2 regions of the Bradyrhizobium sp. WYCCWR 13022 genome follow, and region 1 is predicted to be linked to the other one. Evidence: riboswitches for the same ligand, from Rfam matches in the RefSeq annotation. Region 1 holds a riboswitch; the other holds the start of a gene.
The links. Region 1 has a riboswitch for glycine ahead of QY049_RS00130 (D-amino acid dehydrogenase). Riboswitches for the same ligand answer to the same signal wherever they lie in the genome.

Region 1 (15,316 bases):
CGCCGTGGTTGAGGTCGGGCGCGTTATGCAGGCCGTAGAGCTCGTCGCACGGAAACTTCTCGAACAGGCCGTCCTTGATCATCGCACGTGCGCCGCCGAGGCCTTCCTCGGCCGGCTGGAAGATCAGGTGCACGGTGCCGTCGAAATTCCTGGTCTCGGCGAGGTAGCGTGCGGTGCCGAGCAGCATGGTGGTGTGGCCGTCATGGCCGCAGCCGTGGAAGCGGCCGGGGATTTTCGAGCTCCATTTCAGATTGGTGTTCTCTTCCATCGGCAGCGCGTCCATGTCGGCGCGCAGGCCGATACGCTTGCCGCCCGAACCCTTGCCCTTGATGACGCCGATCACGCCGGTGCCGCCGAGGCCGCGATGCACCTCGATGCCCCAGCTCGCCAGCTTGTCGGCGACGATGCCTGACGTGCGCACCTCCTCGAAGCCGATCTCGGGATGGGCGTGGAGGTCGCGGCGGATGGCGGTGAGTTCGTCGGCGAAGCCGTCGATGCGATCGATGGTGGGCATGTGTTCCTGTCCGGTTAACGTGAAGGGGGCGTGAAAACGGGGCCGTTCGGCTTGATGCGGATTCCCGGACGCAGGCGCGTCCAGGGCAGCGAGGCGGTGTCGGCCGGCATCGCGCCCGGTGCGGCGCAGATCATCAGCTGTTCCGCGATCGGCTCGAAATCGGCGCGGAAGTGCACCGAGCTCTTGTTGACCAGGATCTTCTCCTTGGTCGGCTCGATGCCGACATAGCGATACATCGCCTGGTCGGCGAGCTGCGCCTTGTGCGAGGAAACGACGACGCGGACGTCGCCGATGCGCAAGGCTGCGGAGGGGCCCATCTCCATCTCGCGGCCGCCGTAATAGGGGCCGGGCGCGACGAAGCGGCCGTCGGAGAGGCTTTCGACGACGAAGGTCTCGGTATAGGGCTCGTCGCCGGCGATCCCTGATTTGCCGCCGAGCGAGAGCGTCACGGTGGCGCCGACGCCGGCCGCATGTGCCGCTTTGGCTGACTCCGGATCGTAGATCACACCGGTCGCGGCGCTTGCCTTGTTGCGTACCAGCGCGCGCAGCATGCCCGTCGTGTCGGAATCGCCGCCGGCTCCGGGATTGTCCTGGGTATCGGCGATGATGATCGGCTTGCTCGCGCTCCTGGAGAGTTCCATGGCGTGGCGCACGCCGTCATCGGGTGACCAGATCTTGCCGTCGAAATCGTCCTCGTGGCTTTCGATCAGCTTGACGATCGCATCCGCTGCGTGGTCGGCGTCTTCCTGCGTCTTGCCATAGGCGAACACGCTCGGACCGCAATCGCGGAAATCGGCGGCGGGGAAACCCGGCGCGAACGAGAGGGTCGGAACCGCATCGCTCTCCAATGCGGCGAGCCTTTCGTAGATGCCCTTGGTCGGAAAGTCGTTGGTGCATTGCCAGCTGATCGCGATCAGGAACGGTATCTGGCGGAACGACTTTGCAAAGCGCTGCTTCGTCTTCAGAAGCAGAGCGAGGTGCTCTGCCGAGGCCCGGCCGGTCTCGGCCATGTCGACATGAGGATAGGTGCGGTAGGCGATCAGCGCGTCCGCATGTTCCATCATTGCTGATGTGACGTTGGCGTGCAGGTCGAGGCTCGCGACCAACGGAACATCCTTGCCGATGACGCGGCGCACGCGCGCCAGAATCTCGCCTTCGCCGTCGTCGAGATGCTCGGTGACCATGGCGCCGTGCAGGTCGAGATAGACAGCGTCAATCGGGCCCGCGGCTCTGATGCCGTCGACCATCACCTCCACGATGCGCTCGAAAGCGTCCTTGGTCACGTGTGCCGAGGGGCTCGCACCGCAGGCAATCGTCGGGATGAGTTCCCAGCCATTGGCTTCGGCGCTGTCGACAAAGCCGGCGAGGCCGACATTGATGCGCCGCATCACCTTGAGCACGTCGGGCCCTACGGTCATCGCCGGCCAGCCGCCACCATGCTGGAAGTCCGCAAACGTCGCCTTCGTCGGAGCGAAGGTGTTGGTCTCGTGCAGGAAGCCGCCGACGGCGATGCGTGTCATCAACTCAAGTCCCGGGCAAATGATGTGCGAGACGTTACCCGGCTTTGCAGCAAGAGCAAGCAAGGCAGACAGTCGCGCTGCGCATGGCCTCAAGCTGTTTTGGGAATACTCGCAGTGACGGGTAGACAGACCTAGGCGCTGGCCCCCACACCCTCCGACACCGGCCGGAAATTCGCAAAGTCCCAGTTGCGTCCGGGCGCCGCATCCAGCAGCGCCCTGGTGTAGGCCTCCTGCGGATGCGTCAGCACTTCGGCCGCCGGGCCCTGCTCGACGACGCGGCCGTGCTGCATCACCACGACCTCGTCGCAGATTTGCGCGGCGACGCGTAGGTCGTGAGTGATGAACAGAATGGCGATGCCGAGCCGCTTCTGGATCTCGTCGAGCAGCTCCAGCACCTGCGCCTGCACCGAGACGTCGAGCGCAGAGACCGCTTCGTCCGCGACCAGCACGTCCGGATCGAGCGCGAGCGCGCGCGCGATGGCGATGCGCTGGCGCTGGCCGCCGGAAAACTGGTGCGGATAACGCGACACCGCGTCGGCCGGCAGGCCGACCAGCTCGAGCAGCTCGCGGGCACGCTTCATCGCGCTCGCATGCGGGACGCCGTAATTGATCGGGCCTTCCGCGATGCTCTCGCCGACGGTGATGCGCGGGTTCAGCGAACGGTAGGGATCCTGGAACACGATCTGGATCTTCTGCCGGTGCGGTTGCAGCAGGCGGCGCGAGATGTCGGAGATCTCGCGGCCGGCGAGGCGGACGCAGCCGGAGGTCGGATCGATCAGGCGCACGATGCAGCGCGCCACCGTCGACTTGCCCGAGCCGCTCTCGCCGACGATGCCGAGCGTGCGTCCCTTGCGCAGCGTCAGCGTCACCTTGTCGGCGGCGACGACCTCGCGTCCCTTGCCGAAGAACGCGCGCTCCTTGTAGACCTTGCTGAGGTCGTTGGCCTCGAGCACGACGGGCTCGTGGCTCTCCTCGCGCGGCGGCCGCGGCACCAGGCTCGGCACGGAGGCGAGCAGGTTGCGGGTGTACTCCATCGTGGGATTGCGCAGCACGGTCTCGAGCGGGCCGGTCTCCACAAGTCTGCCCTGCCGCATCACCGCGACGCGGTCGGCGATCTCGGCCACGACACCCATGTCGTGGGTGATGAACAGCACGGCGGTGCCGTGATCGCGCTGGAGCTCGCGGATCAGCGACAGGATCTGCTTCTGCGTGGTGACGTCGAGCGCGGTGGTCGGCTCGTCCGCAATCAGCAGCTTCGGCTCCAGCACGAGGGCCATCGCGATCATGATGCGCTGGCGCTGGCCGCCGGACAGGCGATGCGGGTAGGAAGCGAAGATGCGCTCGACCTGGGGCAGGTGAACCTGCTCCATCATGTCGAGGATGCGCTTCCTGCGGGCCTTGCTGTCGAGATCGGTGTGGGCGCGCAGGACTTCGTCAATCTGGCGGCCGACCGGCACCACCGGATTGAGCGCGGTCATCGGCTCCTGAAAGATCATCGCCATCCTGGTCGCGCGCAGCTGGCGCAGGCGGCGATCGGTCGCGGTGAGGATCTCCTCGCCGACGAGCTTGACGCTGCCGCCTGATGGCACCAGCGTGCCCTTCGGCAGCAGGCCCATCGTGGTGAGCGAGGTCACCGACTTGCCGGAGCCGCTTTCGCCGACGAGGCACAGCGTCTCGCCCTCGCGCACCTGGATCGAGATGCCGTCGATGATCTTCGCTCCGTTCGGCTTCTTGCCGACGGAGACGACGAGGTTGTTGATGTCGAGAACGATGTCTTTGGTCATAACGTGATCGCTCATCACTTGCCCTCGCGCTGCTTCATGCGGGGATCGAGGGCGTCGCGGGCGGCGTCGCCGATCAGGTTGATGCTGAGGATGGCGATCGAGAGCAGCAGGCCCGGCCAGAAGATCAGCGTCGGCTTGAGCTGGAAGTACTGGCGGCCCTCGGCCATGATGTTGCCCCAGGTCGGCGTCTCCGGCGAGATGCCGGCGCCGAGGAAGGAGAGGATGGCCTCGGTGAGGATCGCGGACGCGCAGACATAGGTGCCCTGGACGATCAGCGGCGCGATCGTGTTCGGCATCAGATGCCGCCACATGATCTTCGGCAGCGACGATCCGACCGAGATAGCGGCTTCCACATAGGGTTCTTCGCGCGCGGACAGCACGACCGAGCGCACCAGCCGCGCAACGCGCGGGATTTCAGGAATGGTGATCGCGACCATGACGGTCCAGATGCTGGCGCCTGACAGCGACACCACGGCGATCGCGAGCAGAATGCTCGGCATCGCCATCAGGCCGTCCATGACGCGCATCAGCACGGAATCGACCAGCTTGAAGAAGCCGGAGACGAGGCCGATGGCGAGGCCGATGGCGATCGACAGGATCGCCGAGCCGATGCCGATCAGCAGCGAGATGCGCCCGCCATAGATGACGCGCGACAACAGGTCACGGCCATAGGCGTCGGTGCCGAGCAGAAATTGTGCCGACGCCGGCTTCAGCCGCTGCGATGGCGCGAGCTGGATCGGATCATGCGGCGCGATCAGCGGCGCCAGGATCGAGACCGCCACGATCAGCGCCAGCAGGATGGTGGCGACCGCGATGATCGGCGTCGAGGTGAGGAATCCGAGCTTCGGCCGCAGCGGCGAGGTGATCGGAATGGAGGACTGGGGAAGGCTGTCGACGGTCATTGTTGTTCGTGTCCTTGCCTCAGTACCGGATTCGCGGATCGAGCAGCGTGTAGGCGACGTCGATCAGGAGATTGACGACGACGTAGATCAGCGAGGTCAGCAGGATCATCGCCTGGATCACCGGATAGTCGCGCGCCAGCACCGCGTCCACGGTGAGGCGGCCGATGCCGGGGATGTTGAACACGCTCTCGGTGACGACGACGCCGGAGATCAGCAGCGCAAAGCCGGTGCCGATCACGGTGATCACGGGCACGGCGGCGTTGCGCAGCGCGTGCCGCATCATCACCGCGACCTCGTTGATGCCCTTGGCGCGCGCGGTCCGCACGTAGTCTTCGCCGAGCACGTCGAGCATCGCCGCGCGGGTCATGCGCGCGATCAGCGCGATGTAGATGAAGGAGAGCGCGCAGGTCGGCAGGATGATGCGCTCGAAGAAGGGGCCGAAGCCGGCCGAGATGCTCTTGAAGCCCTGCACCGGCACCCAGCGCAGGTCGATGGCGAAGACCTGGATCAGGACGTAGCCGACCACGAACACCGGCACGGAGAAGCCGAGCACGGAGAGTCCCATCACGAAGCGGTCGATCCAGGTGCCATGCTTCCAGGCCGCGATGACGCCGAGCGGCACGGCGACGATGACGGCGAGGATGATGGTCGACAGCGCGATCGAGATCGACGGCTCGACGCGCTGGCCGATCATCTTCATGACCGGGAGATTGGAGATCAGCGAGGTCCCGAGGTCGCCGTGCAGCAGCTTGTTCACCCAGGTGATGAACTGCACGATCAACGGCTCGTTGAGGCCGAGCGAGGTGCGGATGCGCTCCAGACGCTCCGGCGTCGCGTTGTCGCCGGCGAGGATCGCGGCGGGATCGCCAGGTGTCAGCCGCAGCAGCAGGAACACGAACAGCGCGACGACGCCCATCACGGGCACCGCGGCCAGAACGCGGCGAATGAGATAACCTAGCATGCACCTATCTCCGGCTGCGGAATTGAGGGGGCCGAGAGGCGCCCGTGGATTCGGTCGTGTCTATCATGCGCGCCTGTCACTCGGGCTGGAAGAGACGGCCGGAGAGCCGTTCTCTCGGGGCAAATTGTGTGCCAAGGGCAGGGCGGTCGCAAGGGCCGCCCCGCAGTGATTTGCGACCACTCAGGATGCACGACGCAGCTCTTGCTCAACCGCAAGTGAGGGGGCCGATCGCGGTGCGTTGAGCCCGCGCCAGCCGTCGATGGTTCCCGCAATCATCTGCGCGGTTGCGGCCGACAGGGTCCAGCCGAGATGGCCGTGGCCGGTGTTGAAGAACACGCCCGGCATCCGGCCTGCACGCACCACTGGCATCATGTTCGGCATCATCGGTCGCAAGCCAGCCCAGGGCACGACGCGCGAGGTCTCGACATCGGGGAAATTGCTGCGCACCCAGTCGATCAGCGGCTGCACGCGATCGGCGCGGATGTCGCGGTTGAAGTCGTTGAACTCGGCGGTGCCGGCGACACGAAAGCGATCGGCGCCGAGCCGGCTGGTGACGATCTTGGCGGCTTCGTCGAGCAGGCTGACCGTCGGCGTCGCGTCGCGGCTTTCGGCGGAGTCGAGCTGCACCGTGATCGAATAGCCCTTCACCGGATAGACGTTGACGCGCTCGTCGAGCATCGCCGCAAAGTGACGGCTGGCAACGCCGGCACAGACCACGACGCCGTCCGCCTTCAGCATGCCGCGCGCAGAAGCGGCAGCGTCGCTTGCCGAGAGATCAGCCCAACCGATGACAAAGCCGCCGCCGGCTTGCGCGATGGAATCGATGTTGGCTTCGTGGATGAAGGTCGCGCCGCGACGCTTGCAAGCCTCCGCAAGGCCGCGCGTGAATTTGTGGATATCGCCGGTCGCGTCCGACGGCGTGTAGAAACCGCCGTAATACTCCTTGCGCAGGGTCGGCTCGATCGTGCGAATTTCTTCCGTTGTCACAGGGCGGCGATCGAGGCCGCCCTCCTGCAGCAGCGCGTTGACTTGCAGGCCGGATTCAAAGTCCTTCTTGTCGTGATAGATGTGGAGGATGCCGCGGCGCTCGAGATCGAAGTCGATGCCTTCGCGCGTCGCGATCTCGAACAGGTGCTTGCGGGCTTCGATGGCGAGCCGCGTGGTCAGAATCGTGTTCGCACGGTAGTTGCCGATTGCGGCGACGAACTCGCTCATCCACGAATATTTGTGCCAGTTCGGCCGCGGGTTCATCAGCAGCGGCGCATCGCGCCGGAACATCCAGCGCAGGCCCTTGAGGATCGTCGCGGTGCTGTTCCACACTTCGGCATTGCTGGCAGAGAGCTGTCCGCCGTTCGCGAACGAGGTCTCCATCGCGGCATAACGGTGCTTGTCGAGCACCGTCACCTCAAAGCCGCGTTCGAGCAGGGCATAGGCGGTCGTTACGCCGGTGATGCCGGCGCCGATGATGGCGATATGAGTCATGATGAGTTAGGGGCTCCCGTGAGTTAGAGATGGCTGACCGCCGGCCCGAAAGCCGTTGGCGGCGCCCCATCTGTCACGGTTACCTGAGAGCTTGATCCGATGCGGACCTCGGAAGGTCGACCTCGGACTATCCCCTTCGGTGGACGCCACGATAGTCAAATCGTGCCGCCTCTCTCCAGATCGTCCTGACGATACAGTCCTTTTGCCTGAGAGTTTCCGGGGCGGTTGCTCCGTCGGCGCCGCAACGAAAGCTGATGCCTTCGTTGCGATCTCTCCCGCATCGTCGCGTGGACCATCGAGCAGTACGATGCGCCTCATTTTTAGACAAGGCTAAATTTCATCCGCGACTGCAAACGCATTGTGCAGTGCGAGGTTGATGGATCGAGTCATTCCGGGGGCGCGCGGCGCAACCCGGAATCTCGAGACGGACCATCCCGGCATGACCGACTTGCTACTCAAGCGTCGCCAGCAGCCCCGCCATCAGGCGACCGCGCTCGACCAGGCTGTCGACCTCGATGAATTCCTCGAGCGTGTGGCCATTGCCGCCGCGCACGCCGAGGCCGTCGAGCGTCGGGATGCCCATCGCGCCGGTGAAGTTGCCGTCGGAGCCGCCGCCCGAGCTTGCATGCGGTAATTCCGCGCCGAGAGATTTGGCGATGCCGCGTGCCTTTTCATACAGCGCCATGGTGCCGGCATCCGGCTCCCAAACCGGCCGCGTCACGCCGCGCGTCACCTTGAAGATGACGTCGTTGGTGGTGCCCGAGAGTGCCAGCATGCGTTCGACGCCGCGGTCGAGATCGGCCTGGCGCTTGGCCATCGAGAGCGCTTCGCCGGTCGCGGTCGTCGCGACACAGTTGACCCACTGCCCGCCATGCACGACGCCGACCGAGAAGGTGCAATCCTCCGTCGTCATCGCGTCGATCGCGAGAATTTGCCGCGCCATCTCGCGGATCGCCGAGCGTCCCGCCGACAACGTCGCGCCGGCGTGACTCGGTCGTCCCGTCGCTTCAAGATTGAAGCGCGCGATGGCGTAACGTCCGGTGGTGACGCCGTTGTCGGCACGGCCGGGCTCGGGCACCAGCACATATTTGTTGCGGGCAGCTTCTGCTTCGATGATGTCGCGTGTCGAGGGCGTGCCGACTTCCTCGTCGGGCGTGAACAGGATGGTAATCGGCAGCGGCGTGGTGAAGGAGGCGCGCGCAAGCTGCCGGATCGCTTCCAGCGAGAGATAGTTGCCGCCCTTCATGTCGTAGACGCCGGGGCCGTAGCATTTGTTGCCCTCACGGCGCCATTTCAGCTTCTCGATAGTGCCGGTCGGGTGGACGGTATCCATGTGCCCGGCGATCAGGATGCCCGGTTCGCCCTGCTTGGGATGCGGGAAACGCGCGCGGATGACGCCGCCAAAGCCCTGACGGCCGGCGATGCGTTCGATCGTCGCACCCATGATGGCCATATCGCGCGCCGCAATATCGAGCATGCGGTTGACGGCACCGGCGTCCCAGGTCGGGCTTTCGCATTCCACCCAGGTGCGCAAGCCCTCGAGCATCGCCTCGGAATCGAAGGGAAGATTGGCTGGATTCATCTCAATGTCTCTCGAGCTTGGAAGGTGGAACGCGCATTGCATTGGCGCGGGACGGGACAAGCGGAGAATGTTGTAGAGCCAAACCGATCTTTGTGGAGCCCGTGGATGCGATGCCATGGGCTGCACCGAAACCGGATTGACGCGCTCAAGACTGTCTGCAAGTCTCGAAAGATAAAGGCATTGCATGAGGTTAGTTCGCCCAAGAAACGAACCTGATGCTCAACCAAGAACCTGCCTTTGAACAGTTTCACGTCAGGAGAAACTTATATGTCCAAGATTTCGCGCCGCAAGCTTCTCAAGATTGCGGGTGTCGCGCCGACGGCGCTTGCGTTTGCGTCCGTGTTGCCGCCGAACGCGTCGGCCGCCAGCGGCAAGACCATCACGGCTGTGATGCATTCGGACCTGCGCATCATCGATCCGGGCTTCACCACCGCCTACATCACGCGCGACCACGGCTACATGGTCTACGACACCCTGCTTTCGACCGATTCGACGTTCAAGGTTCAGCCGCAGATGGCGGACTGGAAGGTCTCCGACGACAAGCTGACCTACACCTTCACGCTGCGCGACGGACTGAAGTGGCATGACGGCGCGCCGGTGACCGGCGAGGATTGCGTCGCATCGCTGAAGCGCTGGGGCAAGAACGACGGCATGGGCCAGAAGCTCATGGACTTCACCGCCAGCATCGAGGCGCCAGACGCCAAGACGATCGTGCTGAAGCTGAAGGAGCCCTATGGGCTGGTGCTTGAATCGATCGGCAAACCGTCCTCGCTGGTACCGTTCATGATGCCGAAGCGGCTCGCCGAAACGCCGGCGGGCAAGCAGATGGCCGAGCAGATCGGCTCCGGTCCCTTCAAGTTCGTGCAGAGTGAATTCCAGCCAGGCGTGAAGTCGGTCTATGCCAAGAACACCGATTACGTGCCGCGCAAGGAACCGGCGAGCTGGACCGCCGGCGGCAAGGTCGTCAAGGTCGACCGTGTCGAATGGATCACCATGCCGGACGCGCAGACGGCGGTCAACGCGCTGCAGTCGGGCGACATCGACTTCATGGAAAACCCGCCGTGGGATCTGCTTCCGGTGCTGGAAGGGAACAGCGACCTCAAGGTCGAGGTCCTGAACAAGTTCGGCTTCCAGACGCTCGGCCGCATGAACTTCCTGCTGCCGCCGTTCGACAATCCGAAGATTCGCCGCGCTGCGCTCCTGGCGATGAACCAGAAGGACGTGCTCGACGCGCTCGTCGGCAATCCCAAGTACTACAAGCTCTGCGGCGCCTATTTCGTTTGCGATACGCCCTTTGCGAGCGATGCAGGTGGCGAGACTCTGGTGAAGGGCGGCGGCATGGCAGAGGCCAAGAAGCTGCTCGCCGAGTCCGGCTACGACGGAACGCCGATCGCGATCATGGCGCCCGGCGATGTCACCACCTTGAAGGCCCAGCCGGTCGTCGCGGCGCAATTGCTCCGTGAGGCTGGCTTCAAGGTCGACCTTCAGGCGACCGACTGGCAGACCGTCGTGAGCCGGCGTGCCGGCCAGAAGCCGGTGAAGGAGGGCGGTTGGAACATGTTCTTCACCAACTGGGTTGCCGCCGACGTGATGAACCCGGTCGCCAACGTATCGATCGGCGGACGGGGCAAGAACGGCGGCTGGTTCGGCTGGGCGGAAGATGCCAAGATCGAGAAGCTCAAGGACGAGTTCGTCCGCGCGGCCTCGCTCGACGATCAGAAGAAGATCGCCTCCGAGATCCAGAAGGAAGCCTATGACCAGGTGATTTACATCCCGCTCGGCCAGTATCTGGCGCCGAGCGCCTGGCGGAAGTCGCTCACCGGCGTGCTCGACGGTCCGGCGACTCCGATCTTCTGGAACGTCGACAAGTCAGAGTAAGACGGAACAAGGGAAGGGGGCTTCCGGCACCCTTCGCCATGACATCACGCGGCGCCGCTGTCATCAGCGGCGCCGTTGTCGTTCGGTATTCCTGTTTCGGTGAAGGCGGGAGCGGCGCCTCAGCAGTGGCTGTCGCGAACCTGCTCGAGCCCTTCGCTTGCAAAAGGCGGATTGACGGCGGCGTGCTCGGCTGAAGACGCCGATCGCTCAGCCTGCTGACGGTCCGGCTTGCGCGCTTCGTTGCGGTGCTGTGGTTCCATTGAGTCCATCTCTCGAATTGCTGCAAGACAACATGAAGAGGGCTTTGAAGTTCCTCACACGATCGGGCGATGATGCGGCTTGAACAGCCGCCCCTTCTCCACGACCAGCACGATCGCGAGCGCCGCAAGCGTCGACAGGAAGAAGCCGACCGAGAACGGCAGCAGCGTGCCATCGAAGCTCTGGCCGATCGCCGTGCCGACGACGATGCCGATCAGAGTCGTGATCGAGCCGTAGAGCGAGGAGGCGGTGCCGGCGATGTGGCCCTGCGGCTCCATCGCGAGCGCGGTGAAATTGGCGACCATCATCCCGAACGAGAACATCATCAGCGCCGACAGCACCATGAACAGGGGCAGCGGCAGCACGCCGAGAATCTCGGTCAGCAGCATCACGCCGGCCACCGCGGCATAGAGCGTCAGCGCGCCGTGCGAGATCACGCGCATGCCGAGCCGCCCCACCAGTTTCGCGTTGAGGAAGCCGGCGACGGCGGTGCCGGCCGCGATTGCGGCGAAGGCGAGGGGGAAATAATGGCCGAGATGATAGATGCCGGTGAACACCTGCTGCGCGGAGAACACATAGGAAAATAGCGCGCCCATCACGCTGCCCGCGGCGGTCGCATAGCCGATGGTCTGGCGGTTGGTGACGGTCTGGCGGAAGGCCGAGAGCACGTCGGCAGGCGCGAGCGACCTGCGCTCCGTCTCGGGCAGCGTCTCCGGAAGCCGCCACACGCTCCAGGCCAGCGCGATGATGCCGTAGAACATCAGCACGACGAAGATGCCGCGCCAATGCGTGACCAGTAGCACCGCCTGTCCGAACGAGGGCGCGATCACGGGCACCGCGATGAAAATCATCATGGCAAGCGACATCACGCTCGCCATGCGGCGGCCGGCATAGCAGTCGCGCACGATCGAGGTTGCGATCACGCGCGTCGCCGAGGTGCCGAGACCTTGCAGCGCGCGGGCGAGCAGCAGCGTCTCGAACGAGGGCGCGGCGACCGCGAGCACGCTCGCCACGGCATAGACCGCCATGCCGCCGAGCAGCACCGGCCGGCGTCCGAACCGGTCGGACAACGGGCCCATGATGAACTGCCCTGCGCCGAAGCCGATCAGGAAGGTCGACAGCACGAGCTGGAGATGGTTGGCGTTGGGAATGCCGAAGGCCGCCCCGATGTTGGGCAGTGCCGGCAGCATCATGTCCATCGCGAGCGGATTCAGCGCCATGATGGACGCGATCACGACAACGAATTCGGGAAAACCCATGGGGCGGTGTCCGGAGGACACCCAGTCGTCGGCATTGACGTCGGACAAGCAGCTCACCTCTGATTTCAGAGGCTAAATCTAAGGCCCATGCTGCATTGCACAACCCATGTTTCGGGATGGCTGTCCGGCGGGGCCGGGGACGGACAACAAATGGTGAAGACGTCACGAGCCGAAAAGCCTGAGATCGGCTCGCACGACCGGCCTGCTCGACCGGGTCGAGCGCCGATGATCATGTGTTTTGCATTGTCCGCTATCGGCAATCGCCATAAGTGCGCGGCTGGCCGCTGCTTCCGCCGGTAACGGTCCGCGATTTTCCAGCGCCACATTGGACACGCATCCTTTTCGCGCTGGTGGTCTTCGCGGCATTGATTGCGCTCGGAGCGGCTGCCGTCGTCAAGGACCCTGCGTCCTTCGCGCTTGTCGCAATCGTTTGGAATGAAATCAAAGCGGTCCTCGTCTTACTGCTTCGGTTCTTTGAAGCAGTGCGCTCATAACTCGGCTCGCACTGCCGTAAGGCAGAATCGCAGCTTCTCCGTTGTCACGACGACAAGGCCTTCTCCTTCACGATGTCTCTGCTCCCAATCTCGAGCTCGCCTTCCGCCTCGCAGTGCGCTCAATTCAGTCGGGTGCGGCCAACATCGTGCGGGCGTAGCTAAATCGACAAGGCATGACCTCGACGGCGTGGTCCGGCATCTTGCCGCGCAGGCCCTCTCAGCTCCGGGGCGTCATGCGTTGGTGCGGGCAGCCGGGGTCGAACCGGCACAGCTCTTGCGAGCCGAGGGATTTTAAGTCCCTTGCGTCTACCAATTTCGCCATGCCCGCTTGATCCAACGGGATCAAACACTTAAGTCCCGTCCGGCCGTCTGGAATTGGCGCTTTCGCACCGGACAGGGGGTTCTTCCTTAAGCGAGCCGGCGGCACAAGGCAAAGCCTCAATCCCGACATCTGGCCCTGCTTTAGGCATTCTCAATTCACGGGGACTATTTTTCCGCCCATGCCTGCTTCGCTCTCCTCTTCCGTCCGCGCCTGTTGTGCGGTTGCCGCGCTGGTTGCGGCCGGCTTCGCGCTGTCCGGCTGCGCCGGCGTGAGCGAGACGATCGCCCCCGCTTTTGCCGATCCCGCCAAATACGAATTGTACGACTGCAAGCAGCTCGAGGGCGAGCGCAAGGCGCTCGCGGCGCGCACCACGGAATTGCAGAAGCTGATGGACAAGGCGGAGACCGGGACCGGCGGTGCCGTCGTGTCCGAACTTGCCTATCGCAACGACTACGTCGCGGTCCGAGGCTCGGCGCAGATGGCGGAAGACGCGTGGCGCCGCAACAGGTGCCGGGAAACGCCGCCTGACGCGACGCCGGCGTCTTCGACGCCGCAGCGGCCGGACATCAAGCCGGCTCCGAAGCGCTAAGCGCGCCAGCCGTAGATCCAGTCCTGTCGCGCCAGCATGCGCTCCGGCCCGAGCGCACGTATCGCAAGATCGCGCGCGATCGCGAACGGGCCGCCGAGATGATAGATGCGACCCTGCTGCCGCGCGGTCCGCTGTACCTTCCTGACACGGGCCTGACGCAGCAGGCCGTATTGCTTGAGCGCCGCGGCGACGCCGCTTGCGTCCTCGGCGGCCTCGAGGCTCAGGTGCCGGGCCAGCACGGCGGCATCCTCGATCGCCATGCCGGCGCCTTGCGCGGCGAACGGCAGCATCGCGTGCACGGCATCGCCGAGCAGCGCGATCGGGCCCTTGCTCCACGGGCAGCCTTCGGGCACGCCGAACAGCGCCCATTTGCGCCAGCTGTCGACGGCGGCCAGCATCATCCGCGCCGTCGCCGGCCAGCCCGGCGCGGCGAAGGCCTCCATCACCTCGGAAGGATCGCCCGGCGTGCTCCAGCCCGGCCTGTTCCAGGTGCCCGGCAGCACCGCCACGACGTTGAGCTGCCGGCCGCCTGCGATCGGATAGGCGACGAGATGGGCGTTCGGGCCCATCCAGAGCTGCACCCGCCGCGCGGTCAGATCCTTCGGCAGCTGCGTCGCATCGAGCGTGCCGCGCCAGGCGATCAGGCCGGAGAAGCGCGGCTGCACCTCGGGGAACAGATGCTGGCGGACCGTCGACCAGATGCCGTCGGCGCCGATCAGGGCGCTGGCGAGATCGCTGCGGCGGATCGTCCCGCTGCGATGGACCACGGTCAGTCCCTTGGCATGGGCGGCGACATCCTCGAAGGTCGCGCCCAGCTTCAGGTCGATATCGGGATGGTCGGCGACCGCGCCCGATAGCGCCGATTGCAGGTCGGCACGATGCACCACCCAATAGGGGGCGCCGGCGCGCGCGGACGCAGCTTCGCCGAGCGGCATCCGCAACAGCTCGCCGCCGGCGCGCGCGCTCATGATCGAGACCGCGTCCGGGACGACGGCGCGCAGCCTGAGCCGCTCGGTAAGGCCAAGCTCGACCAGCACGCGGCTGGCGTTGGGGGAAAGTTGCAGGCCGGCGCCGACTTCCTCGAGACGCTCGGCCTTCTCCAGCACGACGATGCGAAAACCGCGCCGCGCGAGCGCAAGCGCAGCCGTCAGTCCTCCGATTCCGGCACCGGCTATGACGATCGTTCGCGGGAGGGCCACCCCTGACCCAAGGAAGCGGTCAGGCCACCTTGTCCTTCAGCACGCATTCGGGGGGGCGGGCTTCGCCAGCTTTCAGGTCGGCGGCAAAGCGGTACAGCGTCGAGCAGTACGGGCAGATGATCTCGTTGTCGTTGCCGAGGTCCAGGAACACGTGCGGATGGTCGAACGGAGGATTGGCGCCCACGCACATGAACTCTTGCGAGCCGATCTCGATGACGGGGACACCGGCATCGTTATGGAAGTGCGGGACGACATGGTCGGACATCGTAGTTCATCCTGGAGTGGCAATGGCGGCAGACACAATCAGCAGTGACGCGGCATATTATCGACGCGGCGGACCATACTGATGGGTGCAGTTGATTGCTAGCCCGGTGGAACCGAAAGGATCGCAATTGCCCCATGCTCATTTGCTCATGCAAATTCGACACAATCTTGTCGCCTCAGAGAAGCCCTTCTTTCGTCGGGGACGTTGTGTCGCAATTTTGGCATACTATGTCTGTGGACACGCGGAATTGCGACGAAAGACCAACCATCGGGCGCGAACGGCCGACGCAAAAGATTTCGCGAATGTC
Region 2 (15,316 bases), 130 kb from region 1:
AGATCGTCGTTCTCTTCTTTTTCCGGTTCATGTGGGCCGTTGCCTTCGCCGGAGTATTTCGCAGCCTATTTCGGGGCGCAGGGGACGCTCAAGCCGGGCGATCACTGGTCGGATTGGGGTCCAAAATGGCCCTCCAAGTTCAAGGAACTTAGGAAGTTACCGTTCGCCGATTTTTGCGAGCGCCATGACGAGATTGAGCTTTGGTTCGACCCGAGTCCAGACGATCAACTGCAGCTGATCTGGCTGCTCGACCATCTCGCCTGTTACCCTGAGCTGCTTAAAAAACTCGGACTGCGCTTGGTCGCATTCGATCTGTTCGATGTGCGAGAGAAAGTCTCCGAAGCGTCCGCATCGCACATTCGTATGGTGGATGTTCAGGCCCGAGAACTCCAGACCGCTGGAATGGCTTGGCAAGCGTATCGCGCGCCGACGCCTGAAGCCTGTGCGAATGTACTTCACAGCGATCTAAGCGCCCTGTTGATGCTGCGATCGGCATGGCAACGGCTGTTGGGAGAGCTACCGTCGCCCCTGAGCGGTCTTGGTGCGAGCGAGATGCGATTTCTGGAGATGCTTGCCCGAGGGTACGCGAACACGAACGCCCTGTTTCATCTGCGTTCACTGCGGGGCACGTACGTGTTTGGCGAATTCGAACTGGGGTCGCTGCTGGAGGGGCTCGCACTCGGCCCCAAGCCGGCAGTGGCCGGTCTGGGCGACGAACTGCGTACGATCGACCCCGAGGATTTGGGAGCTCGGCACGACGATGCGATCCGTCACGCACGGTACAAGCAATCCCGCATGTCGCTCACTGATCTCGGGAAGGCGGTGCTGGCGGGAGACCAGGATTTCCTCCAGCACAACCCGATCCACCGCTGGAGGGGCGGCACGCTTCTGACCAATGAACGGCTCTGGAGGTGGGATCGCGAGAGCCGATTGTTGGTCGCGCCCTAGAGGCGCAGTCGGTGCCGTAGCTATAGAGAGGGCAAAGGCGCGCGAGCGCCGTGCCCACGATCTTTCACGTCATCCGGAGGTGGTGGGCGCGCGTCGCTATGCCCACCCTACGAGACCTCCGTCGTGGCTTACTCCGCGGCTTCCGCGTAATTGCTCACCGGCGGGCAGGAGCACACCAGGTTGCGATCGCCATAGACGTTGTCGACGCGCCCGACCGGGCACCAGTATTTGTCGGTGCGAGAGACGCCATCGGGGAAGTAGCCCTCGCTGCGGGCGTAGGCGCGCTTCCAATCGTCGTCCGCAATGTCGTGCACGGTGTGCGGGGCGTGGCGCAGCGGCGAGGCTTCGATCTTGAAGCGGCCGGCCTCGACCTCGGCGATCTCTTTCCGGATCGCGATCATGGCATCGCAGAAGCGATCCAGCTCCGCCTTGGATTCCGACTCGGTCGGTTCGATCATCAGCGTGCCGGGCACCGGGAAGCTCATGGTCGGGGCATGGAAGCCGTAATCGATCAGGCGTTTCGCGATGTCGTCGACGGTGACGCCAGATGTCGTCTTCAGCGGGCGGGGATCGACGATGCATTCATGCGCGACGCGGCCCTTCCCGTTCTTGTAGAGCACCGGAAAGTGCGGATCGAGCCTTGCTGCGATGTAATTGGCGTTGAGGATCGCGATCTCGGTCGCGCGCTTCAGGCCTTCGCCGCCCATCATCAGGATGTAGATGTAGGAGATAGTCAGGATCGAGGCCGAACCGAACGGCGCGGCCGAGACCGGGCCGACCCGCGCGTCGCCGTTGGTCGCGGGATGACCGGGGAGGAACGGCGCGAGATGCGCCTTGACGCCGATCGGGCCCATGCCGGGGCCGCCGCCGCCATGCGGGATGCAGAAGGTCTTGTGCAGGTTGAGATGGCTGACATCGGCGCCGTAATCGCCGGGCCTGCTGAGGCCGACCTGCGCGTTGAGATTGGCGCCGTCGAGATAGACCTGGCCACCATGGCCATGGACGATATCGCAGATCTCGCGGATGTGCTCCTCGAACACGCCGTGGGTCGAGGGATAGGTGATCATCACAGCGGCGAGATCGTTCGAATGCTTTTCCGCCTTGGCGCGGAGATCGTTGACGTCGACGTCGCCGTTCTTCTCGCAAGACACAACCACCACGTCCATGCCGACCATGGCGGCCGAGGCCGGGTTGGTGCCGTGGGCCGAGGAGGGGATCAGGCAGATCTTGCGGTGGCTTTCTCCACGCGCGGCGTGATAGCCGCGGATCGCGAGCAGGCCGGCATATTCGCCTTGCGCGCCCGAGTTCGGCTGCAGCGAGATCGCGTCATAGCCGGTGATGTCGCACAGCCATTTTTCGAGCCGCGCGAACAGCGCGTGATAGCCGGCGGCCTGCTCGCGCGGGGCGAACGGATGCAGGGAGCCGAATTCCGGCCAGGTCAGCGGCATCATCTCTGTCGTCGCGTTCAGCTTCATGGTGCAGGAGCCGAGCGGGATCATTGCACGGTCGAGCGCGAGGTCGCGGTCGCTGAGCTTGCGCATGTAGCGCAGCATCTCGGTTTCCGAGCGATGCGCGTGGAATACGGGATGGGTGAGGTACGCGGTGGTGCGCTTCAGCGCCTCCGGCAGCGCCTCGCGCGTGGTCGCGTCGATCTCGGCGTAGGAGAGCTGGCCGCCGAACGCACGCCAGACGGCTTCGACCGTTGCAGGTGTCGTGGTCTCGTCGAACGCGATGCGCAAGCTCGCTTCGCCGACACCGAGATTGATCTTCTCGGCGGCAGCGCGCGCGACGATCTCGGCGCGCTTGGCGCCGGCATCGACGCTGATCGTGTCGAAGAAAGTCTCCGACTGCGGCGCGAAGCCGAGCTTGCGCAGGCCCGCGGCGAGCACGGCGGTGCGGCGATGCACGGTGCGCGCGATCTGCGCCAGCCCCTCGGGGCCATGATAGGTCGCATACATCGCGGCGATCACGGCAAGCAGTACCTGCGCGGTGCAGATGTTGGAAGTCGCCTTCTCGCGGCGGATGTGCTGCTCGCGGGTCTGCAGCGCGAGGCGATAGGCCGGGGCGCCGCGCGAGTCGACGCTGAGGCCGACGATGCGGCCGGGCAGCGAGCGCTTCAGCGCATCGCGCACCGCCATATAGGCGGCGTGCGGTCCGCCATAGCCCATCGGCACGCCGAAGCGCTGCGCCGATCCGATCGCGATGTCGGCACCGAGCTCGCCGGGCGAGGCGAGCACGGTCAGCGCCAGCAGATCGGCAGCGACGATCGCGAGTGCGCCCTTGGCCTTCAGCGCCGCGATTGCAGGCCGGAGGTCGCGCACCGCGCCTGAAGAGCCGGGATATTGCAGCAACGCGCCGAGCACGTCCGTCTTGTCGAGATCGGTGAGGGGATCGCCGACGACCAGAGTCCAGCCGAGCGGCTCGGCGCGGGTGCGCATCACAGCCAGCGTCTGTGGATGCACGTCCTTGTCGACGAAGAAGGCTTGCGCCTTCACCTGCGAGTGCCGTTCGGCGAGCGCCATGGCTTCGGCCGCGGCGGTCGCCTCATCGAGCAGCGAGGCGTTGGCCACGTCGAGCCCGGTGAGATCGCAGATCATGGTCTGGAAGTTGAACAGCGCTTCCAGCCGGCCCTGGCTGATCTCGGGCTGATAGGGCGTATAGGCCGTGTACCAGGCCGGGTTCTCCAGGATGTTGCGCTGGATCACCGCCGGCAGGATCGTGCCGGAATAGCCTTGGCCGATCAGCGAGGTGAAGACCTGGTTCTGCCGCGCGAGCTCGGCCATGTGCGCGATCGCCTCGGTCTCGCTCAGCGGCTTGCCGAGATCGAGCGGTGCTGCCTGCCGGATCGAGGCGGGCAGGGTTTCCGCCATCAATGCGTCGACGCTCTTGGCGCCGACAGTCTCCAGCATGGCGGTGACATCGCGCGCCGAGGGGCCGATGTGGCGGCGAACGAAGGCGGTGGTGTCGCCATTGGATTTGCGGTGCGCGGTCATCATGGGTCCTCGCTTTAGGAGTTGCTGTCATGCCCCGCGAAGGCGGGGCATCCAGTACACGCAGCCGCTTCGGCTAGGGCCGATGGGCCGCGGCGTACTGGATCGCCCGCCTTCGCGGGCGATGACAGTGAGTATGTTGAGACGGTGCGGCTCATATCTTCATGCCGTGTGCGCCTTGTAGGCGGCTTCATCCATCAGGCCGCCAAGCTCGCTCTTGTCGGCAATCCTGATCTTGAAGAACCAGGCCGCGGCTTGCGCGTCCGAGTTCACCAGCGCGGGCTCGGCGGCGAGCGCATCGTTGGTCTCGAGCACTTCGCCCGAGATCGGTGCGTAGACGTCGGAGGCGGCCTTGACCGATTCCACGACGGCGGCAGCTTCGGCCTTCTTCAGGGTGCGGCCGACCTTGGGCAGCTCGACGAACACGACGTCGCCGAGCTGCGACTGCGCGTAATCGGTGATCCCGACGGTGGCGACTTCGCCGTCGATCGCCAGCCATTCGTGGTCGGAAGTGTACAGCGTCGTGGTCATTGTCGATCCTCAGCGTTTGTAGGTGTTTTTCACGAAGGGCATGGCGGCGACGGCGAGCGGCAGACGTTGGCCGCGCACCTCCGCAAAGAGTTTTGTGTCGAGTGCGCTCAGGCTCGTCGGCACGTAGCCCATCGCCACAGGCGCGTTCAGGCTCGGGCCGAAGCCGCCGGAGGTGACCTTTCCGATCGGCTCGCCGCCTGCGCCATCTGCAAACAGCACCGCGCCCTCGCGCACCGGGGCGCGGCCCTGGGCGAGCAGGCCGACGCGGCGGCGGGACGCGCCGTTGTCGAAATGGGCAAGGATTTTTTCGGCGCCGGGAAAGCCGCCGGCGCGGGCGCCACCGGTGCGGCGGCTCTTCTGCACCGACCATTCCAGCGCAGCCTCGACCGGCGTGGTCTCAGCGTCGATGTCGTGGCCGTAGAGGCAGAGCCCGGCTTCCAGTCGCAGGCTGTCACGGGCCCCAAGGCCGATCGGCATCACATCGGGGTTTTCCAGCAGCGTCTTGGCGAGACGCTCGGCGTCGCTGGCTGGCACCGAAATCTCGAATCCATCCTCGCCGGTGTAGCCCGAGCGCGAGACGAAACAGGCGAGGCCGGCAACATTGCGCGGGCCGGCATCCATGAACTTCATGGACGGTGCCTCTGCACACAATTTCGCCAGCGCGGCTTCCGCCTTCGGGCCCTGCAACGCGATCAGCGCGCGGTCCGCGAGCGAATCGATGATGCAGGCATCGGAGAGATTGGCGCGCAGATGCGCCTCGTCCGCGGCCTTGCAGGCGGCGTTGACCACCAGGAACAGATGATCGCCGAAATTGGCGACCATGAGATCGTCGAGAATGCCGCCATCGGCGTTGGTGAACTGGGCGTAGCGCTGCCGTCCCGGCGCGATCGCCACGATGTCCTGCGGGACCAGTCGCTCCAGTGCGCGGGCGGCGTCCTCGACCTTGCCGGATTTCGGCCGGAGCGCGATCTGGCCCATATGGGAGACGTCGAACAGGCCGGCCGAGCTGCGGGTTTGGAGGTGCTCTTTGAGGACCCCGGCGGGGTACTGCACGGGCATGTCATAGCCGGCGAACGGCACCATCTTGCCGCCGAGCGACAAATGAAGGTCGTGAAGGGGGGTACGTTTCAGGGAGTCTTCGTCGTCGCGCGCAAGCATCACGGGGCCCTCGGCGGTTCCCCAGGGACGATTCCCCGGAGGCAACCAGTCGAAGCCCCATCTGTCGCTGTGCCTGAGAGTATTATCCCGTCGGCGGACGCTGGTCCGGGCCAACCCTTCTCAAAAGGTCTTTGCCCGTCGGCGCCTCTTTCCAGATGTCGTCAAAGCCACGCGGTCCTTTTGCCTGAGAGTTTCCGGGGCGGTTGCTCCTTCGGCGCCGGCAATGAAGCCGGTCTCTCCCGTCGTGGCCGTACGATACAGATGGGTACAGACCACAGCCCGGCCAAGCCTGTCAACGCGCGGATTGCGGCTTTCCAAAGGGATTGCGACGGGATTACGCTGATGCGGCAACCCTCTGATCTGCTTGCACAGTTTCTGGACAGCGAAGCTGGCCTTGTCTAAAAGCGCTTTGGCCCGCAGATATCAGCCCAAATCACCGGTTTGGATGGCGGATGAGCGGGTCCAAGCACACCCGATTGGATGAACATGAGCGGCGTCAACGAGATCAGGTCGACCTTTTTGAACTTCTTTGCCGAGAACGGCCACGAGATCGTGTCGTCCTCGCCATTGGTGCCGCGCAACGATCCGACGTTGATGTTCACCAATGCCGGCATGGTGCAGTTCAAGAACGTCTTCACCGGCGTCGAGAAGCGGCCCTACCAGCGCGCCACCACGTCGCAGAAATGCGTGCGTGCCGGCGGCAAGCACAACGACCTCGACAATGTCGGCTACACCGCGCGCCATCTCACCTTCTTCGAGATGCTCGGCAACTTCTCGTTCGGCGACTATTTCAAGGAGCGCGCGATCGAGCTGGCCTGGAAGCTCATCACCAAGGATTTCGGGCTGAAGAAGGACAAGCTGCTCGTCACCGTCTACCATACCGACGACGAGGCGCACGGGCTCTGGAAGAAGATCGCCGGCTTCACCGACGACCGCATCATCCGCATCCCGACGTCGGACAATTTCTGGGCGATGGGTGACACCGGCCCGTGCGGCCCGTGCTCGGAGATCTTCATCGACCGCGGCGACCATATCTGGGGCGGCCCTCCCGGCTCGCCGGAAGAGGACGGCGACCGCTTCCTCGAATTCTGGAATCTCGTGTTCATGCAATATGAGCAGGTGACGAAGGAGGAACGCGTCGACCTGCCGCGTCCCTCGATCGACACCGGCATGGGCCTCGAGCGCATGGCCTGCATCATGCAGGGCGTCGACAGCGTGTTCGAGACCGACCTGTTCCGTCATCTGATCGACGCGACGTCGTCCGCGCTCGGCAGCGGGCCGAACGAGCAGACTGTGGCCTCTTTCCGCGTCATCGCCGATCATCTGCGCTCCTCCGCCTTCCTCGTTGCGGACGGCGTGCTGCCCTCGAACGAGGGCCGCGGCTATGTGCTGCGCCGGATCATGCGCCGCGCGATGCGCCATGCGCAGCTGCTGGGCGCCAAGGAGCCGCTGATGCACCGGCTGGTCTGGGCGCTGGTCCGCGAGATGGGCCAGGCCTATCCCGACTTGATGCGCGCGGAGAATTTGATCGAGGAAACGCTGCGGCTGGAAGAGACCCGCTTCCGCAAGACTCTGTCGCGCGGCTTGGCGATCCTGGATGAGAAGAGCGCTTCCTTGAAGAAGGGCGACATGTTCGACGGCGACGTCGCCTTCACGCTGTACGACACGTATGGTTTTCCGCTGGACCTGACGCAGGACGCGCTGAAGTCGCGCGGCATCGGTGTCGACCAGGCTGCGTTCACCGACGCGATGGAGCGGCAGAAGGCCAAGGCGCGCGAGTCCTGGAAGGGCTCGGGCGAGGCGGCTTCCGAGGCGATCTGGTTCCCGCTGCGCGAGAAGCTCGGGGCCACCGAATTTCTGGGCTACGAGACCGAGAGCGCCGAAGGCGTGGTCTCGGCGCTGGTGAAGGATGGTGCGGAAGTGGCCGGCCTCAAGGCCGGCGACACCGGCGCGCTTCTGCTGAACCAGACGCCGTTCTATGCGGAATCAGGCGGCCAGGTCGGTGACACCGGCGTGTTGACGGGCGAGGGCGGCATCAGGTTCCGCGTCACCGACACGCAGAAGAAGCTCGGCGATTTCTTCGTGCATGTCGGCACCGTCGAGAGCGGCGAGCTGAAGGTCGGAACCGCGCTGCAGCTCGAGGTCGATCATTCCAGGCGCTCGTCGATCCGCGCGCATCACTCGGCGACGCATCTCATCCACGAGGCGCTGCGCCAGGTGCTCGGCGACCACATCGCCCAGCGCGGCTCGATGGTGGCGCCGGACCGGCTGCGCTTCGACTTCGTGCATCCGAAGCCGATCACGGCGGAGGAACTCGCCCGCGTCGAGGACATCGCCAACGACGTGGTGCTGGAGAACGACGAGGTCACGACCCGCGTCATGGGCGTTGACGAGGCCCGCGAGGCGGGCGCGCGTGCGCTTTTCGGTGAGAAGTATGGCGACGAGGTTCGCGTCGTCTCGATGGGCAAGACCGCGCGCGAGCGCGGCGCCAACGCGCTCGGCTGGTCGGTCGAACTCTGCGGCGGCACCCATGTGCGGCGCACCGGCGATATCGGCCTGATCACGCTGACCGGCGAGAGCGCGGTCGCCTCCGGCGTCCGCCGCATCGAGGCGCTCACTGGAAATTACGCGCGCAAGCACGCCAACGACACCATGGCGCTGGCGAAAACCGCGGCGAGCGAGCTTCGCACCTCGCTGGACGACGTCCCGGCGCGCATCACGGCGCTGATGGAGGAGCGCAAGAAGCTCGAGCGCGAGCTCTCCGACGCCCGCAAGAAGCTCGCGATGGGCGGCGGTGCGTCCGCCGGGAACAGCGCAGCCTCCGGCGTGCGCGAGGTCGGCGGCGTCAAGCTGATGGCGCGCGCGGTCCAGGGCATCGAGATGAAGGATCTCAAGAGCCTCGCCGACGAGGCCAAGAAGCAGATCGGCTCCGGCGTGGTCGCGATCGTCGGCGTCACCGAGGACGGCAAGGCCGGAATCGTGGTCGGCGTCACCGCCGATCTCACCGCGCGCTTCAACGCCGTGAATTTGGTGCGCGTCGCCTCCGAAGCGCTCGGCGGCAAGGGCGGCGGTGGCCGTCCCGACATGGCGCAGGCCGGCGGCCCCGACGGCGCCAAGGCGACGGACGCGCTGGCGGCGATCGAAAAAGCCGTCCTCGAACAAAAAGCGGCAGGCGCGTAAATCGCCATGCGCCTCGTTCCGCGAGGAATTGGGCTTCGCGATCCCGACTTGAGGGATCGCCTCTACGAATTGCTGGAGCACGATCCGCTGGCCTACTCGGTCGGATCGCGCTTCATTCGGATCATCATTGGCGTCATCGTGCTCGACGTTGCCGCGATGATCCTCGCGTCGGTGCCGCAACTCGATGCGCAATTCGACGCGCTGTTCTCCGGCATCACCATCCTCTGCGTCATCGTGTTCGCGCTGGAATATGCCGCGCGGCTCTGGACCGTGGCGGGCCACACGCCGCGCAACGGCTCGCCGCTCGCCGACCGGCTCGGCTATGCGTTCTCGGCGCTCGGCATCATCGACCTCATGGCGTTCCTGCCCGCCGCGATCGTCCTGATGATGGGCCGGCACGCGACGCTGGCCGCGCTCGGCGTGCTGCCGTTCTTCAAGCTGATCCGCTACTCGCCGGCGATGCGCTCGCTGCTCGCCGCCGTGCACGCCGAGCGGAGGGCGCTGATCGGCTGCGTCGTCATCCTGATCGGCGCGGTGCTCACCTTCGCCTCGCTGCTCTACGCCATCGAGCGCGACGTGCAGCCGGACAAGCTCGGCACCATCCCGCAGGCGATGTGGTGGGCGATCGTGACGCTCGGCACCGTCGGCTATGGCGACGTCGTGCCGGTGACGCCGCTCGGCAAGTTCGTCTCGGTGTTCGCGATCATCAGCGGTTTCGCCATGATCGCGCTGCCGGTGGCGATCATCTCGAGCGCCTTTGCCGAAGAGGTGAGGCGGCGGGATTTCGTCGTCACCTGGGGCATGCTGGCGCGGGTGCCGCTGTTCTCGCATCTGTCGGCGGGCGAAATCGCCGACATCATGCGGCTGCTGCGCGCGCGCACGATCGAGCAGGGCGAGATCCTCGTGCGCCGGGGCGATGCGGCCTCGTCGATGTATTTCATCACCGCCGGCGAGGTCGAGATCGCGCTGCCGAGCCAGCATGTGCGGCTCGGTGACGGTACCTTCTTCGGCGAGATCGCACTGCTGCACAAGACCAAGCGCAGCGGCACGGTGACCGCGACGCGCAAGACGCGGCTGCTGCTGCTCGACGCCCAGGACTTTCACGCCCTGATCGCGCGCATGCCGATGCTCGCCGCGCACGTTCAGGAGACGGCGCGCGCACGGCTGGAAGAGACCGGCGATCTCGCGGCGGCAGAGCTGGCGCAGGCCGAGCGCGAGGGCACCGACCGCTGAGCGCTCAGCCTTTCTTCAGGACGACATACTCGGCCGAGTAGGGCGCGCTCTTGAACTCGCCCGCCTGCTTCAGCCAGGGGATGTCGGCAGCCGTTGCGCCCGGTGCACGACATGGTCGCATCTGTCCGCAACGGCTCTCAAAAGCAACGGGCCGCGCTTCGGCGCGGCCCGTGATGATGTCTGGCCCAGTCGGGCGAAAATGCAGATGGCAGCTTAAGCTGCCATCGCCTTCACGAGGTTGTCAGCGACCTTGTCGAGGAAGCCGGTGGTCGACAGCCAGCGCTGGTCGGCGCCGACCAGGAGCGCGAGGTCCTTGGTCATGTAGCCTTCCTCGACCGTGTCGACGCAGACCTTCTCCAGCGTCGAGGCGAACTTCGCCAGCTCGGCGTTGTTGTCGAGCTTGGCGCGGTGGGCGAGGCCACGGGTCCAGGCGAAGATCGACGCGATCGAGTTGGTCGAGGTCTCCTTGCCCTTCTGGTGCTCGCGGTAGTGACGGGTCACCGTGCCGTGGGCAGCTTCCGCTTCGACGGTCTTGCCGTCGGGCGTGAGCAGGACCGAGGTCATCAGGCCGAGCGAGCCGTAGCCCTGCGCGACCGTGTCCGACTGCACGTCTCCATCGTAGTTCTTGCAGGCCCAGACATAGCCGCCCGACCATTTCAGCGCCGAGGCGACCATGTCGTCGATCAGACGGTGCTCGTAGGTCAGGCCCTTGGCGTCGAACTCCTTCTTGAACTCGGCGTCGAAGATCTCCTGGAAGATGTCCTTGAAGCGGCCGTCATAGACCTTGAGGATCGTGTTCTTGGTCGAGAGATAGACCGGATAGTTGCGCAGCAGGCCGTAGTTGAAGGAAGCGCGGGCGAAGTCGATGATGGAATCGTCGAGATTGTACATCTCCATGGCGACGCCGGCGCCCGGAGCCTTGAACACTTCCTTCTCGATGACGGTGCCGTCCTCGCCGACGAACTTCAGCGAGAGGGTGCCCTTGCCCGGGAACTTGATGTCGGTGGCGCGGTACTGGTCGCCATAGGCGTGGCGGCCGATGATGATCGGCTTGGTCCAGCCGGGAACCAGGCGCGGCACGTTCTTGCAGATGATGGGCTCGCGGAAGATGCAGCCGCCGAGGATGTTGCGGATGGTGCCGTTCGGCGACTTCCACATCTGCTTGAGGTTGAACTCCTTCACCCGGGCCTCGTCGGGGGTGATGGTGGCGCACTTGACGCCGACGCCGACCTTCTTGATCGCCTCGGCGGCGTCGATGGTCACCTGATCGTTGGTGTGGTCGCGGTACTCCATGCCCAGGTCGAAATACTGCAGCTCGACATCCAGGAACGGGTTGATCAGCTTGTCCTTGATGTACTGCCAGATGATCCGGGTCATCTCGTCGCCATCGAGTTCGACGACGGGATTGGATACCTTGATTTTTGCCATGATCGGTGCAGCCCTCTTGGGATCGGCGCTAGAGGCGCCAAGTTGAATATCCGCCGCCTCTTAGCACCGGACCGTGGCGGGCGAAAGCCAAGTGATTATGCACTTTTAGCTCACCCAGCTTCCACAGATGGGGGGCGCTGCCGGCTACCGTGGCAGGGACCGGGTTCAGGTTTCGGGCGAGATTCAAAAGCTGAATCCAAGTCGTTATTTCCCTTGAGAATTTCGTCAGGACAGGCAAACGACTGGCGGACACGGCAGCCCGGTCGGCGGCCGGCCTTGAATCAATTCCTGAAGAGTGCCCCGCCAAGGCCTTGGACGACCAGAGTGAAAGCGAAACGAGATGTCGGGGACTGACAAGAGCAAGGCAGGCCTGTCGCTGGACGGTCCCATCGTGATCCTGGTCGAGCCGCAGCTCGGGGAAAACATCGGCATGGCCGCGCGCGCCATGGGCAATTTTGCGCTTGGCGCCCTGCGCATCGTCAATCCGCGCGACGGCTGGCCGAACATTGCCGCCCAGCGGGCGGCGGCCGGCGCCGACCACATTCTGGAAAAGGTCGAGCTGTTCGACACGGTGGCGCAGGCGGTCGCCGACCTCGACCTGCTGTTCGCCACCACCGCGCGGCCCCACGACCAGGCCAAGCCCGTGGTCGGGCCGGAGGCGGCAGCAGCCGAGATCTCGGGGCACGTTGCGACCGGCGGCAAGGCCGGCATCCTGTTCGGCCGCGAGCGCTGGGGCCTGACCAACGAGGAGGTCGGGCTTTCCAACCGTATCATCACCTTCCCGGTCAATCCGGGCTTTGCCTCGCTCAACCTCGCCCAGGCGGTGCTGCTGGTCGGCTACGAATGGTTCAAGCATGCAACCTCGGGCGAGCTGCCGCACGGCATGCCTGAGCGATCCGAGCGGGCCTCGCAGCACCAGATGCAGGCCTTCTTCGACAATCTCGTGCGCGAGCTCGACCGGGTCGAATTCCTGCGCCCGGCGGAGAAGCGCGACACCATGCTGGTGAACCTGCGCAACATCTTCAGCCGGATGGAGCCGACCAAGCAGGACATGCACACGCTCCACGGCGTGGTGATGGCGATCGCGGAAGGGCGCAAGGGACCGGCCAAAGGCGGTGTGCTCGACGGCGAGCAGGCCACGCGCCTGCGCGCGCTCTTGGCCGAGCATGGGCAGGCCGGCGGCGCGCCGGACAGCGGCTCGACCGTGCGCGGCCTCGCGCGCCTGCTCCGCCGCAATCCGACCGATGCCGAACGCCTGCTCTGGCAGGCGCTGACCCGCGACCGTCGCTTCGCAGGTGGGTTCAAGCGTCAGACCCCGGTCGGCCGCCACATCCCCGATTTCGTCTCGTTCCCGCACCGGATCGCGATCGAGCTGGTCAATCCGGGCGAAGGCGACACCATCGCCGCTGATCGCGCGTCGCGGCGAGCGTGGCTCGAGGCGCGCGACTATCGCGTGCTGGAGATCCGTGCGGCGGATGTGGAGCGGGATCTGGAGGCGGAGCTGGTGCGGCTGCAGGGGATGGTGGAGCAGGGCGCGTAGGTCGTCCCGCACGAGGCCGTAAGCCTCATTTATTGGCACGTTTCGTGCCTCCCAAAGCGGCAGGCCCGTCACATGCCTGACCAAGGGAGACCCTGACATGAAACGCGAAGACCTCACCGAAAAGCTGCTCGATATCAAACGCGAGAAGGGCTGGAGCTGGAAACACGTCTGCGAAAAAATCGGCGGCTATTCCGAGGTGCTGATCGTCGGGGCGATCCTCGGCCAGATGAAGCTGACGAAGCCGCAAGCGGCCAACGCCGCTGAGCTGTTCGGCCTTTCGAAGGCCGAGACCGCGATGCTGAACGAGACGCCGATGCGCGGCATGCCGATGCCGCCGACCGATCCTTTGATCTACCGGTTCTACGAACTGGTGATGGTCAATGGTCCGGCCTGGAAGGCGCTGATCGAGGAAGAGTACGGCGACGGTATCATGTCGGCGATCGATTTCGACATGGTGATGGAGCGCCTGCCGAATCCGAAGGGCGACCGCGTCAAGATCACGATGTCAGGCAAATTCCTGCCGTACAAATATTACGGCGCCAGCGGCAACGTCCCGGAGTACGGCTTCAAGGAAGAGTGAGGCGAACGGCGAATTGCGAGTAGCGGATGGGAAAGTTTGCATTCGCTACTCGCTACCCACCGTTGACTAGCTAGAGAATGGCGCCCGGCGTGTACTTGGCCGCTTCAGGCTTTGCCTTCGCCAGCGCGTCGACCTGCTCGGCGAAGTAATCGACCTGCGCGCCGGCATCGCCGGAATTGGCGCGGCCGTGCTCGAGCACTTGGCTCAGCTCGGCTTCGCTGAGACCGAGACGCTGATCGGCGGCGAGACGCTTCAGCAAGTCGTTCTGCACGATCTTGCCGGTGCGGAGGTCCCTGATGGCAGCGACCGCATGCTCCTTGATCGCCTCATGCGCGCCTTCGCGGCCCGCGCCCTTCTTCACCGCCTCCATCATCACCGTGGTGGTGAGCAGGAAGGGCAAATAGCGGTTGAGTTCGGTTGCGACGACGGCGTCGAAGATTTCCATCTGGTCGAGCACGGACAGCAGGGTTTCGAGCAGGCCGTCCATGGCGAGGAAGGCATCGGGCAGCATGACGCGGCGAACGACCGAACAGGAGACGTCGCCCTCGTTCCACTGGTCGCCGGCGAGCCCTGCGGCCATCGCGAGATAGCCCTTCAACACGACATGCAGGCCGTTGATGCGCTCGCACGAGCGGCTGTTCATCTTGTGCGGCATCGCGGACGAGCCGACCTGGCCCTTGGCAAAACCTTCGCTGGCAAGCTCATGGCCCGCCATCAGGCGCAGCGTCTTGGCGAAATTGCCGGGACCGCTGGCAAGCTCGGTCAGCACGCTGACCGCGCGGAAGTCGAGGCTGCGCGGATAGACCTGGCCGACCGCATCGAAGCTCTTGGGCAGGCCGAGGTGGACGAGAATGCGCTGTTCGAGCGCGCGGGCCTTGCCGGCATCGCCGTTGAACAAGGTGATCTGGTCGAGCCTCGTGCCGACCGCGCCCTTCAGGCCGCGCGCGGGATAGGTGTCGAGCACGTTGACCAGGCTTTGGTGCGACACCAGCATCTCCTCGCCGAACATGGCGATGCGCTTGCCGAGCGTCGTGACCTGCGCGGCGACGTTGTGCGTGCGCGCCGTGAACGGCATGTCGCGGAGCTGCTTGGCGTGCCTGGCAAAGCGAATGAGCGCGGCGATGCTCTTGGTCTCGATGAGTTGGAGCCCGCGGTAGACCTGCAATTGCTCCACGTTCTCGGTGAGGTCGCGGCTGGTCATGCCCTTGTGCAGGTGCTCGTGACCGGCGAGATCGCAAAACTCCTCGATCCGCGCCTTGACGTCGTGACGGGTGATGCGCTCGCGCCGCATGATGGAGTCGAGGTCGACCTGGTCTTTCACGCGCTCATAAGCCTCGATCACGCCATCGGGCACGGGAATGCCGAGATCGCGCTGGCCCTTCAGCACGGCGATCCAGTAGTCGCGTTCGAGGCGGACCTTGCCTTCGCCGCTCCAGATGGCGCGCATGGCGGGCGAGGCGTAGCGTTGGGCGAGGACGTTGGAGATGTGATCCTGAGACATGCCGCCCATTTGGCACTGCGCGGGGCCGGCTGCAAGTCCGACAGGGCGGGCAGCGGGTCTGCCTTCCACGGCCGCCCGCCGCCCGTCGTCAAGCCTATTTTCCGGCCTTCACCTCGGCGGCCGCGACCGCGATCAGCTCGCTCATCTTGGCCCGAATCGCCTGTTCGGTGATGGCGATGTTTTTGGCGATGAGATCGGCCATGACCTTGCGCAGGACATCGCCGTCG

Region 2: another riboswitch for glycine. It lies ahead of gcvT (glycine cleavage system aminomethyltransferase GcvT); the one in region 1 lies ahead of QY049_RS00130 (D-amino acid dehydrogenase).

What each region holds. Positions count from the first base shown of each region.
Region 1 covers NZ_JAUIZJ010000001.1:16,080-31,395, reverse strand. The annotation lists gene QY049_RS00155 (M20 aminoacylase family protein) at 1-514, opposite strand, end outside; gene QY049_RS00150 (M81 family metallopeptidase) at 529-2,034, opposite strand; gene QY049_RS00145 (ABC transporter ATP-binding protein) at 2,166-3,818, opposite strand; gene QY049_RS00140 (ABC transporter permease) at 3,833-4,720, opposite strand; gene QY049_RS00135 (ABC transporter permease) at 4,740-5,681, opposite strand; gene QY049_RS00130 (D-amino acid dehydrogenase) at 5,862-7,163, opposite strand; glycine riboswitch at 7,232-7,344, opposite strand; glycine riboswitch at 7,348-7,451, opposite strand; gene QY049_RS00125 (M20/M25/M40 family metallo-hydrolase) at 7,615-8,745, opposite strand; gene QY049_RS00120 (ABC transporter substrate-binding protein) at 9,013-10,623, shown strand; gene QY049_RS00115 (hypothetical protein) at 10,743-10,883, opposite strand; gene QY049_RS00110 (multidrug effflux MFS transporter) at 10,938-12,188, opposite strand; tRNA gene QY049_RS00105 (tRNA-Leu) at 12,874-12,962, opposite strand; gene QY049_RS00100 (twin-arginine translocation pathway signal) at 13,135-13,545, shown strand; gene QY049_RS00095 (FAD-dependent monooxygenase) at 13,542-14,744, opposite strand; gene QY049_RS00090 (zinc-finger domain-containing protein) at 14,764-15,009, opposite strand.
Region 2 covers NZ_JAUIZJ010000001.1:145,355-160,670, reverse strand. The annotation lists gene QY049_RS00810 (hypothetical protein) at 40-948, shown strand; gene gcvP (aminomethyl-transferring glycine dehydrogenase) at 1,077-3,941, opposite strand; gene gcvH (glycine cleavage system protein GcvH) at 4,101-4,469, opposite strand; gene gcvT (glycine cleavage system aminomethyltransferase GcvT) at 4,479-5,627, opposite strand; glycine riboswitch at 5,791-5,879, opposite strand; gene alaS (alanine--tRNA ligase) at 6,114-8,807, shown strand; gene QY049_RS00785 (cyclic nucleotide-gated ion channel) at 8,814-10,040, shown strand; gene QY049_RS00780 (NADP-dependent isocitrate dehydrogenase) at 10,254-11,468, opposite strand; gene QY049_RS00775 (TrmJ/YjtD family RNA methyltransferase) at 11,809-13,008, shown strand; gene cynS (cyanase) at 13,106-13,588, shown strand; gene purB (adenylosuccinate lyase) at 13,659-15,089, opposite strand; gene QY049_RS00760 (DUF1476 domain-containing protein) at 15,184-15,316, opposite strand, start outside.